DNA from 4 places in the Paenibacillus sp. IHBB 10380 genome. Region 3 is predicted to be linked to each of the others. Evidence: predicted binding sites of a transcription regulator. Region 3 holds the regulator's gene; each other region holds the start of a gene.
What was found. The regulator Rex, encoded in region 3, represses fermentation and respiration genes when NADH is low (regulators of the CRP and FNR family bind a similar motif). The targets are predictions, from matches to a motif close to TTGTGAAATATTTCACAA.
Positions count from the first base shown of each region.

Region 1: a site for Rex is predicted at 2,802-2,819, ahead of UB51_RS00145 (DUF1858 domain-containing protein). Genes of this name have one in related genera too.
Region 2: a site for Rex is predicted at 1,277-1,294, ahead of adhE (bifunctional acetaldehyde-CoA/alcohol dehydrogenase). Genes of this name have one in related genera too.
Region 4: a site for Rex is predicted at 1,985-2,002, ahead of ric (iron-sulfur cluster repair di-iron protein). Genes of this name have one in related genera too.

Region 1 is NZ_CP010976.1:32,048-36,408, forward strand. Features, by position in the region: gene ilvA (threonine ammonia-lyase IlvA) at 1-427, shown strand, start outside; gene UB51_RS00135 (C40 family peptidase) at 517-1,032, opposite strand; gene UB51_RS00140 (aminotransferase class V-fold PLP-dependent enzyme) at 1,145-2,644, opposite strand; gene UB51_RS00145 (DUF1858 domain-containing protein) at 2,886-3,113, shown strand; gene UB51_RS00150 (DUF438 domain-containing protein) at 3,155-4,361, shown strand, end outside.
Region 2 is NZ_CP010976.1:1,073,419-1,077,779, forward strand. Features, by position in the region: partial or broken gene UB51_RS04740 (response regulator) at 1-130, shown strand, start outside; gene UB51_RS04745 (Crp/Fnr family transcriptional regulator) at 450-1,166, opposite strand; gene adhE (bifunctional acetaldehyde-CoA/alcohol dehydrogenase) at 1,568-4,177, shown strand.
Region 3 is NZ_CP010976.1:1,249,573-1,253,933, reverse strand. Features, by position in the region: gene UB51_RS05705 (hypothetical protein) at 1-28, opposite strand, end outside; gene UB51_RS05700 (cell wall elongation regulator TseB-like domain-containing protein) at 311-823, opposite strand; gene UB51_RS05695 (amidohydrolase) at 861-2,168, opposite strand; gene UB51_RS05690 (redox-sensing transcriptional repressor Rex) at 2,137-2,808, opposite strand; gene dinG (ATP-dependent DNA helicase DinG) at 2,847-4,361, opposite strand, start outside.
Region 4 is NZ_CP010976.1:1,063,707-1,068,067, forward strand. Features, by position in the region: gene UB51_RS04700 (winged helix-turn-helix transcriptional regulator) at 1-312, shown strand, start outside; gene UB51_RS28440 (hypothetical protein) at 334-483, shown strand; gene UB51_RS04705 (hypothetical protein) at 590-1,114, shown strand; gene UB51_RS04710 (hypothetical protein) at 1,195-1,929, shown strand; gene ric (iron-sulfur cluster repair di-iron protein) at 2,072-2,788, shown strand; gene nirB (nitrite reductase large subunit NirB) at 2,963-4,361, shown strand, end outside.

The DNA of each region.
Region 1 (4,361 bases), 1.2 Mb from region 3:
TGAGAATGCGATTGTAGTAGAACCTGCTGGAGCATTGCCAGTTGCGGCTCTTGAGTTATATCGTGAGCAGATTCAAGGAAAAACGGTGGTTTGCATTATCAGTGGGGGTAATAATGATATAGCGCGTATGCAGGAGATCAAGGAAAGATCGCTTATTTACGAAGGACTCAAACATTATTTCATGATCAATTTCCCGCAACGTGCGGGTGCATTACGTGAATTTCTTGAAGAGGTGCTTGGACCCGATGATGATATTACGAACTTTGAATATACCAAAAAGCATAACAAAGAGAACGGTCCTGCTCTGGTCGGTATTGAACTAGATACTAAAGCTGATTATGGCGCTTTAATCGAACGAATGAATCGTAAAGGCTTCGATTATAAGGAACTGAATAAGGATTTAAATCTTTTTAATTTGTTGTTTTAAGAGTGAGTTCTATTGTAGTTTGACTATAAATATAAGAATACCGTGCCCTCTTTAGGACACGGTATTTCACTTTTTCTAAAATAAGTTTATTATTTCAGCATACGCTTTGCACCGAGGTAGGCCTTTTTGTAATAAGAGGTTGTTAGGGACTGAACTCTTACTCCTTTGGTTGTAGCGGCGATAAATTCGTTATTTCCTACGTAAATACCTACCAATGAGGCTGTTTTTCCATCTGTCTTGAAAAAGATGAGGTCGCCTGCCTTGAGACTCTTAGAACCAATAGCTTGACCCTGCTTGAATTGCGCTGCCACGGAACGCTCAAGGATCATTTTGGCATCTGAGTTTTTATATACAAACTTAGTGAAACCGGAAGCGTCGAATCCGTCCTTGGTTACACCACCATATTTATAATCCACGTCTATATACTCTTGTGCAAAAGTGACAACTTTTTGTCCTAAAGTCTCAATAGAGTCTGGGACTGCGCTAGCGGAAATCGTATCCGCAGGTTTTGTCACTGTTTTAGAAGTTTCCCCATAGACAGAGGTCCATCCGGTCATGCTCACTGCTAGAATTAAACTCATTAGTAATACTGCTTTCTTGTTCATACTGTTTCTCTCCTCATTTCTAAATCATATCTTTAGCATAATATGATACTATACCATTTGGTGGAAAACGTCGTAACAATTTGATGACAGTTTAGTTATCTCTCTAAAGTAATCACAGCACGAATAATTCCTTGACATCCAATTCATAGGAAGCATATATATAATGCCAATCATTCGTAGATGGATTGTATTGGTAGTCCTGTTTCCAACATGCGACATTGGCGATGATCGAACGGATGGCAGCCACAATCTCATAAATTTCAGCATTTGTCATGATGGGATGCATGGATATTCGGACCCACCCAGGCTTGTGTGTAAAGTTTCCTTCGTTTAGTTGGTCTGTAATCTGTTGGGAAATATTTTTATTAATGTTGAGTAAGTAATGGCCATAAGGTCCCGCACAAGAGCACCCTCCCCGAACCTGAATGCCAAAGCGATCACTGAGGAGCTTCACCATTAAGTTATAATGGACATCTTGTACAATGAAAGACACGATTCCGAGACGATCCTTCGAAGCTCCCCCTAGTACATATACCTCACGAATACATGTTAATTCCTCCATCAATAAAGAGGCTAGCTCATGCTCTCGTTGCATAAGCTGGTTGATGCCCATGTCTTCCTTCAGCTGAATAGACAACGCTGCTCGTATCGTCTGCAGGAAACCAGGTGTTCCACCATCTTCACGCGTCTCTATATCGGAGAAATAATGATGTTCCCCCCAAGCGTTACTCCACATCACTGTTCCGCCCCCGGGATGATCAGGAACATGGCTTGTGTAGAGTCGTGAATCAAAGATCGCTATTCCGCTGCTCCCCGGGCCACCTATAAACTTATGAGGAGAGAAAAAAATGCCGTCTAACTTTTCTATAGGGGAAGGAGGATGCATGTTTATATTCACGTAAGGAGCGCTTGCTGAGAAATCAACGAAGCATATTCCTCCGTGCTCATGCATGATTCTTGCTAACTGATGATAGGGTGTCTGAAATCCCGTCACGTTAGAACAGGCGGTGAAAGATCCGATCTTGCATGTACGATGCTTATATTTCAGCAAAGCCTGCTCTAACTGATAGGGGTCAACCTCACCGTTCTCGCCTGGCTCAATACAAACCACATCTCCAATGGTCTCAGACCAAGTCAGCTGATTGGAATGATGTTCCATATGGCTAATAAAGATAACAGGACGGCTTTTCTCTGTGATGCTCGAATGTTGTTGGAGCCACTGAGGTACTTTTAATCCTAGAATACGTTGGAGTTTATTAATAGCATCTGTCATTCCTGAACCGGTCATCATCAGAACATCTCGTGGACCTGCGTTAACATGACGCTTGATCCTATCTCGAGCTTCCTTATACGATTTGGTCATGGTCATGCCGGTCATATTTGCTTCTGTATGTGTATTAGCTACGAAGGGACCAAATCGATGAGAGAGGGTCCATTCAATAGGTTCGTATAGACGCCCGCTGGCAGCATAGTCCGCATAAATCATCTTTTTCCTACCGTAGGGGGTCTGATAATAACAGCGGTTTCCTATTATATGGTTACGAAAGGGTTGGAAATATTGTTCAAGTGAGCATGCACAGGGATGATCCGATGAATGATCCTTAGGTTGTATATTGAGCAAATAGCATTCCTCCAGCGGTATAGAATGAAGTGGATTCGAAAAGTCCAATTGTGATCATTTCACAGTATATGTGGCATCTTGATGATGGGTTAAAGCCTAGAAGTTATTTATTTATGGATCATGGGTCATGGAAGAAATCCTTTATAGTTTGTGACTACAATCACAATGTCCTTATTTGGCCTATGTTAATCTGTTGTTGAGAATAGTTATCAATAAAGGAGAAGAGGCCATGATGGAGAAGGTGCTGAAGATGGAAGAATCCATATACGAATGGGTGAATCGATATCCGGAGGTCATCGACATTATGGTTGAGCTAGGCTTTGATGATATTGCCAAACCGGGTATGTTGCAGACCGTAGGGCGTTTCATGACTTTGTCTAAAGGAATTAAGCTGAAAAAAATGGACATCGACACCGTTAAGCTAACGTTTCAGCGTTATGGCTTCAATGTTCTAGAATAGATCATCTTATATAACTAGGATTCGATAAGGAGAGAAGACAAATGAGCGAACTGATTAACAACCGTGAGGTTGATGTACCGGAGCAAACCCGACGTCAGGCTATGCTTAAGGAGATTATTAAGGAACTGCATGCAGGCAAGAGTGTGGAGGAGGTAAAAGCGCGTTTTGCAGAGGCGGTCGGCGACGTTACGGTAGCAGAGATCTCCGCAATGGAACATTCGTTGATGACAGAGGAGGGTATACCGGTATCCGAAGTACAGCGTTTGTGTTCGGTGCATACGGCGATTTTTAAAGGTTCGATCGAGGAAATTCACCGCTCGTCCAAACCAGAGGAGCAGCCAGGGCATCCTGTGCATACATTTAAGCTAGAGAACCGCGAAATCGAGCGATTGGTAAACTTTCGTCTGGAGCTGCATATGGGTAAGTTCCATAATAACGATAGCAAAGAGAATGTCTTCAAACTGCTGGAGGACTTAAGTCTACTATTAGACCTCGATAAGCATTACAGTCGTAAAGAAAATCTATTGTTCCCCTATCTTGAGAAATACGGTATTTTTGGACCGACCAAGGTGATGTGGGGTGTTGACGACGGTATCCGCAGCATGATTAAAGAGGCAAAGGCACTGCTCGGTCCATATAATGGTGATAACAAGGTAGAGATCGGCGCACTACTTGCGCATATCATTCAGGAAGTTAACGAGATGATTTTTAAGGAAGAAAATATTTTGCTACCGATGGCACTCGACAAGCTAACGGAGGATGAATGGGTCAAGATTGCGAGGGAGAGCGACGAAATTGGTTTCTGTCTGACATCACCAGAGCATGAGTGGGTACCGGAGCGTGCCGCAGAACCAGAGGATACTGTGCAGCAGAATGATGAAGAAGGAACCGCACCACAAGGATTTATCCGCTTTGAGACGGGGCTGTTGTCGTTGCACCAGTTGGAGACGGTGCTGAATCATCTGCCCGTGGACTTGACGTTTATTGATGAGAACGACATTGTTCGCTATTTCTCCCATGGGAAGGAGCGTATCTTTGCCCGAACCAAAGCCGTTATCGGTCGTACGGTACAGAACTGCCATCCACCGCAAAGCATGCATGTGGTAGAGAAGCTATTGGAGGATTTCAAAGCGGGCCGCAAGGACAATGAAGATTTCTGGATTGCGATGAAAGATAAATTTATCTATATCCGTTACTTTGCTGTTCGTGATGAGGCAGGTAAATACATGGGCACACTGGAATTCACAC
Region 2 (4,361 bases), 180 kb from region 3:
TATGGTGATGGCGATGAATATGGGGGCGGACGATTATATTCAAAAGCCGTTCCATATGGACGTGCTGTTGGCCCAAATACAGGCGATTCTCCGCCGGACGTATGCTTACAGAGAGGAAGCGGCCGATCTTAACGCTGACGTTGTCCGACATCAGCTTCCCGACGGCTATTGTCTGACGGTATACACGCTCATTTACTTCATGTTTGCTGTTCTAACCGTTGGTCATTATCACCGTATTGTGAAGGCGGCGCTGTAGCGGTTTGGTTGATGACAGGCTATTTGCATATAGATATTAAAAAGAGTCATATCAAATGAGAGATATGGCTCTTCTTGTTCGTTCAGTATGAGATCTAGCAATAGATCGGGAGAAAACTGCCGTTGCTTGTAAGTGAAGCGAGTACGAGCACAATAAGAATGTTGGTTATAAGTGTGGAGAGCAGTCTTTATTTCTAAATTCTGCATATTTCTTTGGAACACATTTCACAGTGACATATCTCTTGTAGCATAGTGAGGTTTTTAATAACGATCATTCCATTCTCATATTCTACAGCATCTTTCTTACGTAGATCACTTAGCATGCGGTTAACACTTTCACGAGTAGCACCAATCATATTGGAAAGATCGGTATGGGTAATTTTTTTGTTAATTAGCGTGTTTCCATCCCGTTCTTCACCATAGGTATTTCCAAGACGTATCAAGGTAGAGCTGAGAGCGCCAGGTTTGCCATATAGCATTAAATCACGGAATTTAGTTTGCGTAAGTCGGTGGTGAATACCCATCCATTTCATGAAATCAATTGCAAATTCACAATGTTGACAGATTAGAATTTCTAGATCCTTCTGTTCGATAACACCGATCTCACTTTCTTCAATTACTTCAGCATTAAAGCTATGCTTGGAGCTAAAGAAAGGATCAGCTTGACCGACCATATCTCCTGTTTGATACATATAGAGGATGAGTTCTTTACCTTCATCTGTCGACTTCGTTAATTTAATCCGTCCACGTTTAATATAGAAGAGTTTATCAGATAAATCTCCTTCCCAGAAAAGATGTGATCCTTCTGGAAGGATTCTGTCTTTCATACTAACGAGTAGATGGTTAAAGTTTTGTTCAGAAAAGCAACTGGTATTTCCGCGAGCTTGGGTATCATTCAAATGTTCTTTCATAGTTGTTATCCCCTTATCTTTAATTTTCGATAAATTTTAAACTAATTATACCGTTAAAAATCACTTTTGTGGGGGTGTCAATGCCCTTAAAAGTGGCGAATTTTTAAACATTGTGATATATTTCACTTTTATTACGCTAAATCTAGTGACAAGAATGATATTATCAAGAATACTTTCTTTATTTTCCCAATTCAACCAAAGTGAATTATGGTTCATGAATATTACAGGTGATCGTTCGTAATAACCTGTTATATATTCAATCGACGAAATGTAAGCGCTATGAAATAAAAAAAGAAAATAAATTAAAGTTTGTGAAAGTTTTCACTTTAATTCTTAAACGAGGTATGCTATGATGAATTCATGAAAGAGATAACGAACTTCACCTAGGAGGATGAGAGAAGATGGCAGTCAAAAATGAAGTTGTCCAAGAGAAGAAACAAGGAGCAGAGGAGTATATTCAGTCCTTAATCGACAAAGCCAACAAAGCCCAAGCAGAATTCATGAAGATGGATCAGGAACAAGTAGATAACGTTGTGCAAGCAATGGCTCTTGCTGGTCTAGACAAACATATGTATCTGGCAAAACTAGCGGTTGAAGAAACAGGTCGAGGTATTTATGAAGATAAAATAACCAAGAATATGTTCTCAACGGAGTACATCTACCACAGTATTAAATATGATAAAACGGTAGGCGTCGTTGAAGATAATCAATATGAAAACTTCCAAAAAATTGCTGAACCTGTCGGAATCATCATGGGAATCACTCCAGTAACTAATCCGACTTCAACAACGATGTTTAAATCTCTCATATCCATAAAAACACGTAATCCAATTATATTCGGTTTTCATCCATCTGCACAAGAGTGTAGTAAGGAAGCAGCTAGAATCTTATTGGAAGCAGCGGTTAAAAATGGCGCACCTGCAAACTGTATCCAATGGATTGAACTTCCTTCGATGGACAAAACGAATGTACTGATGAACCATCCGGATGTGGCTCTTATATTAGCAACAGGTGGATCAGGTATGGTAAAAGCAGCATATAGCTGTGGTAAACCAGCTCTCGGCGTAGGACCAGGTAACGTTCCTTGCTTCATTGAGAAGAGTGCGGATATCGATCAAGCTGTAACAGACCTTATTCTTTCTAAATCGTTTGATAATGGTATGATTTGCGCTTCTGAGCAAGCCGTTATTATAGAAGAGTCAATCTTTGACCAAGTGAAGAAAAAAATGATAGCAAATGGCTGTTATTTTGTAAATAAAGAAGAAGCAGCTAAATTAACTGCTGGTGCAATGAATACAGATAAATGTGCAGTTAATCCTGCAATTGTAGGTCAATCAGCTGTTAAGATTGCAGAATTATCGGGTATTCAAGTTCCTGCTGGAACTAAAATTCTAGTTGCTGAACTTGAAGGCGTAGGTACGAAATTCCCACTTTCAGCTGAGAAATTGAGTCCGGTACTTGCTTGCTATAAAGTGAAGAACGCAGATCAAGGGATTGCACGCGCAGCTGAGATTGTTGAATTTGGTGGCATGGGTCACTCATCCGTTATTCACTCTCATAATGAAGAAGTTATTATGAAGTTCTCTGATCGTCTGCAAACAGGCCGGATTATCGTAAATTCTCCTTCCACACACGGTGCGATCGGAGATATCTATAATACTAATTTACCATCATTGACATTAGGTTGCGGATCATATGGTCGTAACTCGACATCTTCCAATGTAGGTGCAGTCAATTTGGTCAATATTAAAAGGGTGGCTCGTCGTACTGTGAATATGCAATGGTTCAAAGTTCCTAACAAAATTTATTTTGAAAAAGGCGCAACACAGTATTTGACTAAAATGCCTGACATCACTCGTGTAGCAATAATTACAGATCCAATGATGGTCAAGCTAGGTTATGTTGAAAGAGTAGAACATTATCTTCGTCAACGCCAGTCACCTGTTGTTATTGAAGTATTCTCTGAAGTAGAGCCAGATCCTTCGACGTCTACAGTAAGTCGTGGTACAGAAATGATGAACAGATTTCAGCCAGACTGTATTATCGCGCTAGGCGGTGGATCTCCAATGGATGCTGCCAAAGCAATGTGGTTATTCTATGAATATCCTGATACTGATTTTGAAGGCTTGAAACAGAAATTTATGGATATCCGCAAACGGATATACAAATACCCTCGTCTGGGACAAAAAGCACAATTTGTTGCGATTCCAACGACATCGGGAACAGGCTCTGAAGTCACTTCTTTCGCAGTTATCACAGATAAGGACCAAGGAAATACGAAGTATCCATTAGCTGATTATGAATTGACTCCAGACGTAGCGATTGTAGACCCAGAGTTCGTATACTCGCTTCCTAAGGTAGCAGTAGCGGATACAGGTATGGACGTATTAACACATGCGATTGAAGCTTATGTATCTGTTATGGCTAACGATTTCACAGATGGTCTGGCTATCAAAGCTATCCAACTCGTATTCCAATATTTAGAGAAGTCAGCTCTACATGCAGATCCTTTAGCTCGTGAGAAAATGCATAATGCTTCGACCATTGCAGGTATGGCTTTTGCCAATGCATTCTTAGGAATCAATCACAGCTTGGCACATAAATGGGGTGGAGAATTCCATACGGCACACGGACGTACGAATGCTATCTTGATGCCTTATGTTATTCGTTATAACGCTAAGAAACCAACCAAATTTGCTTCATTCCCTAAATATTCTCACTTCATAGCTGATGAGCGTTATGCTGAGATTGCGCGCATTCTAGGCCTTCCAGCTCGTACAACTGAAGAAGGGGTAAACAGTTTGATTAAAGCTATTCGCGACCTTAATAAGGTTCTAGGAATAGAGGAATCTTTCCAACAGCTTGGATTCGATCCGAAGGTCTTTGAATCTCGTGTAGATTACTTGGCTGATCGTGCGTTTGAGGATCAATGTACAACAGCAAACCCTAAATTGCCATTAGTAACAGAACTAGCTGATGTATATCGTGACGCTTTCTACGGAAGAGTCTAATAAAAAATTATAACGGAATATCATTGAACTAAAAGTGACAAATATCACCTCGAAAGTGATGTTTGTCACAGTTATTTCCCTTGATTTGAAGTATGCTGAATATGGATAAAGGTTCTGGAGTGATAAAGAATAGACATCCATTCTCACAACATTGAACATAATGGAAATGATAATGTGAAAAAAG
Region 3 (4,361 bases):
TAAGTATAGGAACTACACGTGGTTTCAACTAGTCGTTCTCCTTTCATATATAGACAAAAATTTAATTTCTCAATATTGATATACAAATCGTGTACATATAATCTATCAAGTAAATCTACGATAAAGTATATCATATCGCATATCCTTTTTCGAAGGTAATGTGTGGCTATATTTTAAATTTGTTGTTTATTAATGTCGAATTGTCAGACCCGGTCACACATAGCTATACAATCCGACCAATATAAAATGACCGAGATTCCACAAAGGATTCTCGGTCATTTTATATTTTTATATTTAATAAAGTCTTTATTTATCGATTAGGTAATGTATAACGATCTCCTACAGGTGAACCGTCTTTGAACTTATAAAAACGGTAGTAATAATGGTCTTTCTCCAAGTAGTACACTTGCCATACATATTCACCATAATACATTCCAGGCTGAATCCTAATTTCCTCAATACCCGGTATTTCATTTATGATCTTGGATCGTATTTGCTCTTCTGATAATCCGTTCTCTACCAGCTCGCTGTGTATTGCGTTCAGTCCCGATGCAAGCTTGTTATCTTCAGTAAATTGAACCCAGACCATGAGATCTCTCTGGTCCTTATCCTTACCTTCAATAACCCAAGAGATGGTGTCCCACACTGATTTCTGTGTATCAGTCACCTTCACCAACTCTGTATTTTTTTTGGCAGCAGTGATTGCGGTCGTTTCCTGACTGTGTTGATCTTGAATGATATATATGTAATATCTATAAAGTCCAAACAATATCAGCAGAAAAATAACAATACCAAGCAGAATCCATTTTTTTTTATTCTTCACCCTGAACTTCCTTTCTCCGAGAGTGAGACCCTTGCTGTTAACGCGACAACAAGCCCTCGAATGCTGACTGTGCTTCACGACGAATGCGTTCCTCATCGAGAGTAAGACAAGCACCGTGTTTCACAACCTGTTTACCATCAACCCACACATGCTCAACATCTTTGCTACTTGCTGAATATACAGCATGAGATATGAAGTCAGTGTGAGGCAAGAAATGAGCTTGGTCTGTATTTACAGCAATGAAGTCAGCTTTCATGCCCGGAGCAAGACTACCTATCCGGTCTAAGAAAAGAGATTTGGCTCCATACACTGTACCCATACGCAGCGCTTCTGCCGCAGGAATGGCTGTTGGATCTCCCGAGATTCCTTTATGAATTAATGCAGCCAGACGCATTTCTTCAAACATATCTAAATTATTATTACTGGCCGGTCCATCTGTGCCAAGCGAAACCGTAACGCCCGCTTTCAACAGATCTGTCACTCTTGCTATACCACTCGCAAGCTTCAGATTACTGCCTGGATTATGCGACACACCAACATCATATTTAGCCAATATTTCAATTTCCTTATCGTTTAAGTGAACCCCATGAGCTACCAACGAAGGGCGTGTAAACATCCCTAGCTTCTCTAAATGCTCCACAGGTCTAAGACCATAGTCATTCACATTCTGCTGGACTTCACTCAACGTCTCAGACATATGCGTATGCATAGGCAGATCTAGATCATGAGCGGCTTGTACAAATCTCTCGAAGAAATCTGGAGGGCAAGTATAAGGTGCATGTGGTGAGATCATCGTCGTGATTCTTCCATCTGCTTGGCCATGCCAATCTTTAGCGAAAGCGATAGCTTCTTTCAGCTTCACATTCTGAACCTCTTCAGAACATAGACCAATAACACCACGCATTAAAACGCCTCTCATACCAGATCCTTCAACAACTTTAGCCACTTGTCCCATATGATCATACATATCTAAAAAGGTAGTTGTACCTCCCTTTAGCATTTCTATGACTGACAAGGATGTTCCCCAGTATACGTCTTCTGAAGTGAATTTCGCCTCCATTGGCCACATTTTTTCTTGTAGCCAGACTTGAAGTGCTAGATCATCACCATAACCTCTCAGCAACGACATCGCGGCATGCCCATGCGTATTGACTAATCCAGGTAGGAAGAACAAATGAGTACCATCAACCACGGGGATATCCTGTTCAACAGAAGGGGCCTGCTCCCCAATGTAAGTAATCAGATCATCTTCAATTAGCATATATCCTCGAATAACCGGTTGCTCTCGATTAAGGACAGCAAAGGATCCGTTCTTAATGATCCACTTTGTCGGTGATTTCGTCATGAATTGTTTCTTCCTTTCTATTGTTCAAATAATAAGCCAGACTTAGCATATCGGTTGTGAAGTCAGCAGCATGGATGCGAATATGAGGCGGTGCTTTAAGAATGGTAGGTGCGAAATTCAATATCGCTTCGATACCTGATTCAATTAGTTGGTCAGCTACACTTTGCGCCTCAAATGCCGGAACTGTAATGATCCCAATTCGAATGTTTTTGTCAATAATTGTTGATCTAAGCTCTTCCATTGGTTGTACTTTTAATGTATTAATCTCTGTGCCTACTTTAGGTGAATAAGAGTCAAACACAGCAATGATTTTCAAATTCTCTTTAAGATACATATTGTAATTAGATAGCGCTTGTCCCAAGTTCCCTGCTCCCACCAACACCACATTAATTTGCTGGTCAAGATTCAGGATGTGACGAATTTTCTCAATAAGATAAGCAACATCATAACCGATCCCTTTACGTCCGAAATCCCCGAAATAGGCTAAATCCTTACGAATTTGTGCAGGATTCAGTTCAAGCTTTTGACCTAATTCCTGCGAAGAAACAGTAGCAACTTCACGGTTTTGAAGCTCCGAAAGATACCTTAAATAGACAGGCAATCTACGGACGACAGCTTCTGATATTTTCTCGAATTTCATTCTTGCTCCTCCTAATTATTGGCTGAAATAAAGCCACCTCAAGATGCCCCTCCCTCATGAAGCCATTCAGATATGCGTGGTACCATCTGATTCATTGGCATATGTTCCATTTTGGGACCAGGCAATGAATATAAGAAATATTTCCCATAATAAGATTCTATAACACGTGTATCATATACAATAACAATGCCTCGATCACTTGCTGTACGTACAAGTCTACCAAAGCCTTGCTTGAAGCGGATCACCGCTTGAGGTACTGATAACTTCATGAAAGGATTCTTCTTCTGTTGTTGCAAGAGCTCGCTTTTGGCTTCTACAAGCGGATGATTCGGCGGTTGAAACGGTAACCGAACGATAGCCAGACAGGTCAACGCTTCACCAGGTATATCCACACCTTCCCAGAAGCTACTCGTTCCTAGTAACACAGAGGCACTGCTATCTTGGAACCTGCGAATCAATTTACTTCGACTCCCTGTGTCCACACCCTGACCTAAGACGGTAATATCACTGGAAGAGAGCGCACTACGTAAGGGTTCATACACTTGACGAAGCATGCGATATGAAGTGAATAATACAAGCATCCTCCCCTTAGTAGCTATCGCCGTATCTGCTAAAGATTTAACCAGCGTGTTCACAAAGAGCGCATCTCCAATGCTTCCCTTCACACTTGGGAAGTCCCGAGGAATCACAAGCAATGCCTGATCGCGGTAGCGAAACGGCGATGGCAGTTGAACTGTCATCAGTCGGTTACTGTCTGCAGATTCTTGTAGACCCAGGTTCTCGATCATATACTGAAATGACTTTTCAATCGATAGCGTGGCAGATGTTAATATTATACTTTTCTTCTTATCAAAGAATAATTCCTTCAATTGCTTGCTCACATCTATAGGGACTGCGAACAATTGCAATGATTTACTTCGAAAATGACCATTGGCTTCCATCCAATATACATTTCCTGCATCATTGAGTGACATGAAAAAACGAAGATCTTCCTTCTCCGCATTCAGATCCTTGAAGAGACCACTGATATCTGTGACTAAGCTATCTGAATTGTATTCATCATGATCATCCCTGAGCTCGTTTATCATCTTCTCACCTTTACGAACCACATCGCTTAAGATGACATGTATCTGATTCTCGATTGCAGATACAGCCTCCCAATCCTGTGGCTTCTTCGTAGGTTGTAAGCGTAGAACAAACTGACCCGTATCTCCAGGTGCAGCATCACTGCGCTCAGGCAGAAGACTAAATAACATATCACTCAGTCTATCCCAATGCTCCTTAACCTCAACCAAATCTCCACTTAATCTTTCAATAAGGGAAGACCACTCAGAAGACTTCTCATAGCCCGAAGAATAGATCTGCTGGCGTAAGGCTGGTAATTGACCACTACGATTATCTTTATAAAGTCTTGTTAGTGTATGCACGATCGTGAAATATTTCATTTGAAGTCCGAGATGCTTACCCGCTACTTCTTCTAGGTGATGTGCTTCATCAATCACCAAATGTTCATAGGCTGGTAGAAGCTGGTGCCCTGCCTTAACATCTGTAAA
Region 4 (4,361 bases), 190 kb from region 3:
AGCAAACCAATGCATTTATGTCCACGTTTTGAGACTGCCTTTTCTTTTCTTGGTAAGCGCTGGAACGGACTTATTATTCAGACATTGATGGATGGACCTAAACGATTTAAAGATATTTCTAATCTTATCCCTTCAATGAGTGATAAGATGCTCTCTGAGCGGATGAAAGATCTTGAAGGTGGAGGTATTCTTGTTCGTCATGTATATCCCGAGACACCTGTTCGTATTGAGTATGAATTAACGGATAAAGGTAGAGGTCTTAGAGCGGTTATGCAAGAAGTCCAATTGTGGGCTGAAAGCTGGGTAGAATAAACGGAAGAGAGGCTGATTTCAATGACAGATATCATCATTATTGGTGCCGGACCCGCAGAAGGCAGCGCAGCTATTTTTAGTGCCAAAGCAGAGAAGTTCGGAGCAGTATTTGTAGAAGATAAGGTCATTGGAATGACTAGCTTGCTAGAAGGTCCCTTCACGGTTTTGTGATGCGGGGCCTTTTTTGTTTAAAGTGCATATCTATATGTATCTGCGAAATTAAGTTGTAGTATAATTTGAAGAAATGTGATATTTGGACTAAAGGAGAGTGAAGAAATTGCGAAAAATTGTACTTTCCCAAGAAACCACTTATGGCATTAGACATATCAAAGAACTTGAAAGTGCTTCGGTTAAAGTTCAGACTATATATGACAAAGCTTCTGATATGCTACGCCTTTATGTACCCGTATCGAGTGCGTGGAACAGTTCGCTCATAGATGATGATAGCATTATTTATCAAAAATGGATTTATGGTTCCCAAGGATGGAAGTGTGTAGGAAGTGAGCATCAAAAGACGGATGAGTCGGGTTCGCTACAAGTGAAGTTACCTCATGCAAAATTACAGAGTTTAATCTTACAAATGATGATTTGGTCACAATATGAGAAAATCATTTTATTTCACCCCTTACTGGGTCAAGAAGCTTTTTATAGTGGTGAAGAATTAGAGACTATTTCATCTTATTTCGTACCTACTTATATGAGTGAGACGCCACTTGTTAAAGGCGGGAAACCTTTTAAGAAGGTTAAAATGTCTTTTCCTGTTTATCAAGAGTGGATATCTACGCCAACTTATTCCATTTAATCTGAAGGTAATGAATGAGATGCTCTTTGTTCTCTTTTAAGGTAGAATAAAGAGAGTCTTATTTTCAAGGTGGTGTGCAGATGAGGAAATCATACAAACGGTGTTCTGCTATGTTCTCTTTCATTTTAGTCTTTACTATAGTGTCAGGATGTAGCCCAGATAAGGGTACTGATGTGGTTATTCCAATTGTTCGATCGGCAAGTAACTCGTCCGGTATTTCAATTAATATGGAAGGTAATCTTATACCGCCGAATGCAATTAAACAATTGGAACAGAGTTTAATACCAGGCGTGTCCATAAAGGATGCCTTAACTGCTAGTGGCGTGGTGACTATCTCATCTGAAGGTCATCATATTGAATCGGTTATTGATGTGTCGCTTGATCCTGGATTAGAGTGGTCTGTGGAGGTTAACGGTAACAATCTTGACAAGGAAAATTGGGATAATAGGCTTCAAGCAGAGGATAACATTAGAATTGCTGTTCAATTTATAGATGGATCTAAGAGCGGGGATACTCGTTCTGTCGTGATCTTTACAGTAAATGGTGGCATAGTACAGCCCAATATTTCACACTCTTATATTAATCCATATTTAGAAGAGCAAAGTATCCGAGAATTGCTGAGAACAACAGGAATAGTAGTGCTTAGTGATAATGGCAAAATCATTCTTATGGTGAACGGTTATAGTCCAAAGGCTAGTGAAAAATGGATTGTGAAAGTTAATAATAAGACATTGTTGGAGAATGGACTTGATATGAAGCTTCAACCGCAGGATGAAGTCAAAATTGAGTTAGTAAATAGAGATGATTCTTTGTAAGACTACCGCTAGGGGTAGTCTTTTTTGTTCTTGTGACATCAAATTGTTTTATTCTTTGTGATTGGAATCACAATGGGTAATTGTATACAGGTGTAATTTGTTAAGTATAGATAGAGCAGGAACACTAGGAGGAATATACGATATGAGTACACTTTTATTTGATAAAGAAGATAAGGTCAGTGAGATTGTGATCAAATTTCCGAAGGCAAGTGACTATTTCCGGGATCATAAGATTGATTTCTGCTGCGGTGGAAATCGTCCTCTACAAGAGGCGCTTGAAGAACGGGGTTTAGAGTTGAACAGAGTGCTTGATGAACTTCATCATTTAGCAGATAACCATGCCGGTCTTGATCATAACCAAGGAGAGTCCAATGTTTATGTCGAAATGGACTCAGCGACATTGATACATTATATCGTAAGTAAGCATCATGATTATTTAAGAGAAGAACTTCCTGAGATTCAGAAAAATGTGACTAAGGTAAATCGAGTTCATGGGCATCATGATCTTCACCTAGTCGAGGTGGAAGAGTTATACACAGCATTGAAGAGTGAATTGCTTGAACATACGACCAAGGAAGAAATTGAAATTTTCCCTCAGATGATGACTTGGGACGAGACTCAGGATTCCTCAAGCGGGAATAAATTAAGAAAGGCTATTTCAGGACTGGAGGGTGAGCATGATGAAGCTGGAAACATACTGAAGAAATTACGTGAAATTACGAATGATTTCACACCTCCAGTTAACGCCTGCACAACCTATCGATTGACGTATGAGCGTCTTGCTGAGTTAGAACGAATGACGTATGAACATGTTCATTTAGAGAACAACATTCTATTCCCACGTTATCCTCAAGCTTAGGGAAAATAGGTAAGAATAGTTTCCTTTATTTACGGATCTATTCTTACCTATTTTATAAATTCACATTAATTGTGATTATATTCACAATTAATGTGAAATAGATCACAATCTAAGATTTTAAATTTGATATAATCATATTATAAGGTTTAGGTAAGAAAGGAAGGAGAACTTCTTATGATACAAACAAAAAGAGAAAAACTAGTAGTGATTGGGAATGGTATGGCGGGCATTAGTGCGGTGGAGCAAATTTTGAAACTAAACCGTTCTTTTGATATTACGGTGTTCGGTAGTGAGCCTCATCCTAACTACAATCGGATTATGTTATCTTATGTGCTAGAAGGTAGTAAAACAATCGATGATATCGTTCTTAACGACTGGAATTGGTATGAAGACAATCAAATTACGCTACACACAGATACTACTGTACTCAAGATCGATGAGGTAAATAAGCAAGTTGTTACAGAAGATGGATTAAGAGTCTCTTACGATAAAGTGATTATCGCAACAGGCTCGAATCCTTTTATTCTTCCCGTACCGGGGAGTGATAAGAAGGGTGTAGTTGGCTTCCGGGATATTAATGATTGTAATCAAATGCTCCTAGCTGCTCAGAAGTATAAGAAAGCTGCAGTTATTGGTGGGGGATTGTTAGGACTAGAAGCAGCTAAGGGTCTTGTGAATCTAGGTATGGATGTAACGGTTGTTCATTTAATGGAAGATTTGATGGAACGTCAATTAGATCATAGTGCATCGTTGATGCTAAAGAATGAATTGGAACGCCAAGGAATTAAGTTTGCTATGGGCAAACAAACAGTTGAAGTTATGGGTGAAGAACACGTAAGCGGATTACGCTTCAGTGATGAGAGTACACTTGAGGCACAGCTCGTCGTGATGGCTGTAGGGATTAAACCTAACGTAGCTATGGCTAAAGAGAGTGGTATTGATGTAGGCAGAGGTATTCTAGTAGATGATTATATGCTTACATCTATGGATGGCGTATATTCAGTTGGAGAATGTACTGAACATAGAGGCGTATGCTACGGGCTGGTAGCCCCACTCTTTGAACAAGGGAACGTGTTAGCTAAACACTTATGTGGTGTGGATACTCTTCCATATGAAGGGTCGGTAGTGTCGACCAAGCTTAAAATTTCTGGGGTTGATGTATTCTCGGCAGGGGAATTTATTGAAGGACCGCAACATACGGTGATTGCTGCAAAGGACGACTGGAAGAGAACCTATAAGAAAATCCTTCTTCATGATCATGTAATTGTCGGCGCTGTCTTGTTCGGAGATGTGACGGAATCTTCTAATTTACAGAAATTAATTAAACAGCAAACACAGATGACAGACGATATTTATGCCACGGTTATGGGTACAGGGTGTTGTGGTGGTGGAGCTAAGAAACAATCCTCAGTTGAAACGATGGCAGATGATGAGATTGTGTGTGGTTGTAATGGTGTTACCAAGAAAACGATCGTAGACGTTATTACAGATCAGGGATTAACGACTGTAGACGAAATTAAAGCCTGCACAGGTGCAACTCGCTCTTGCGGGGGATGTAAGCCCGTTGTAGAGC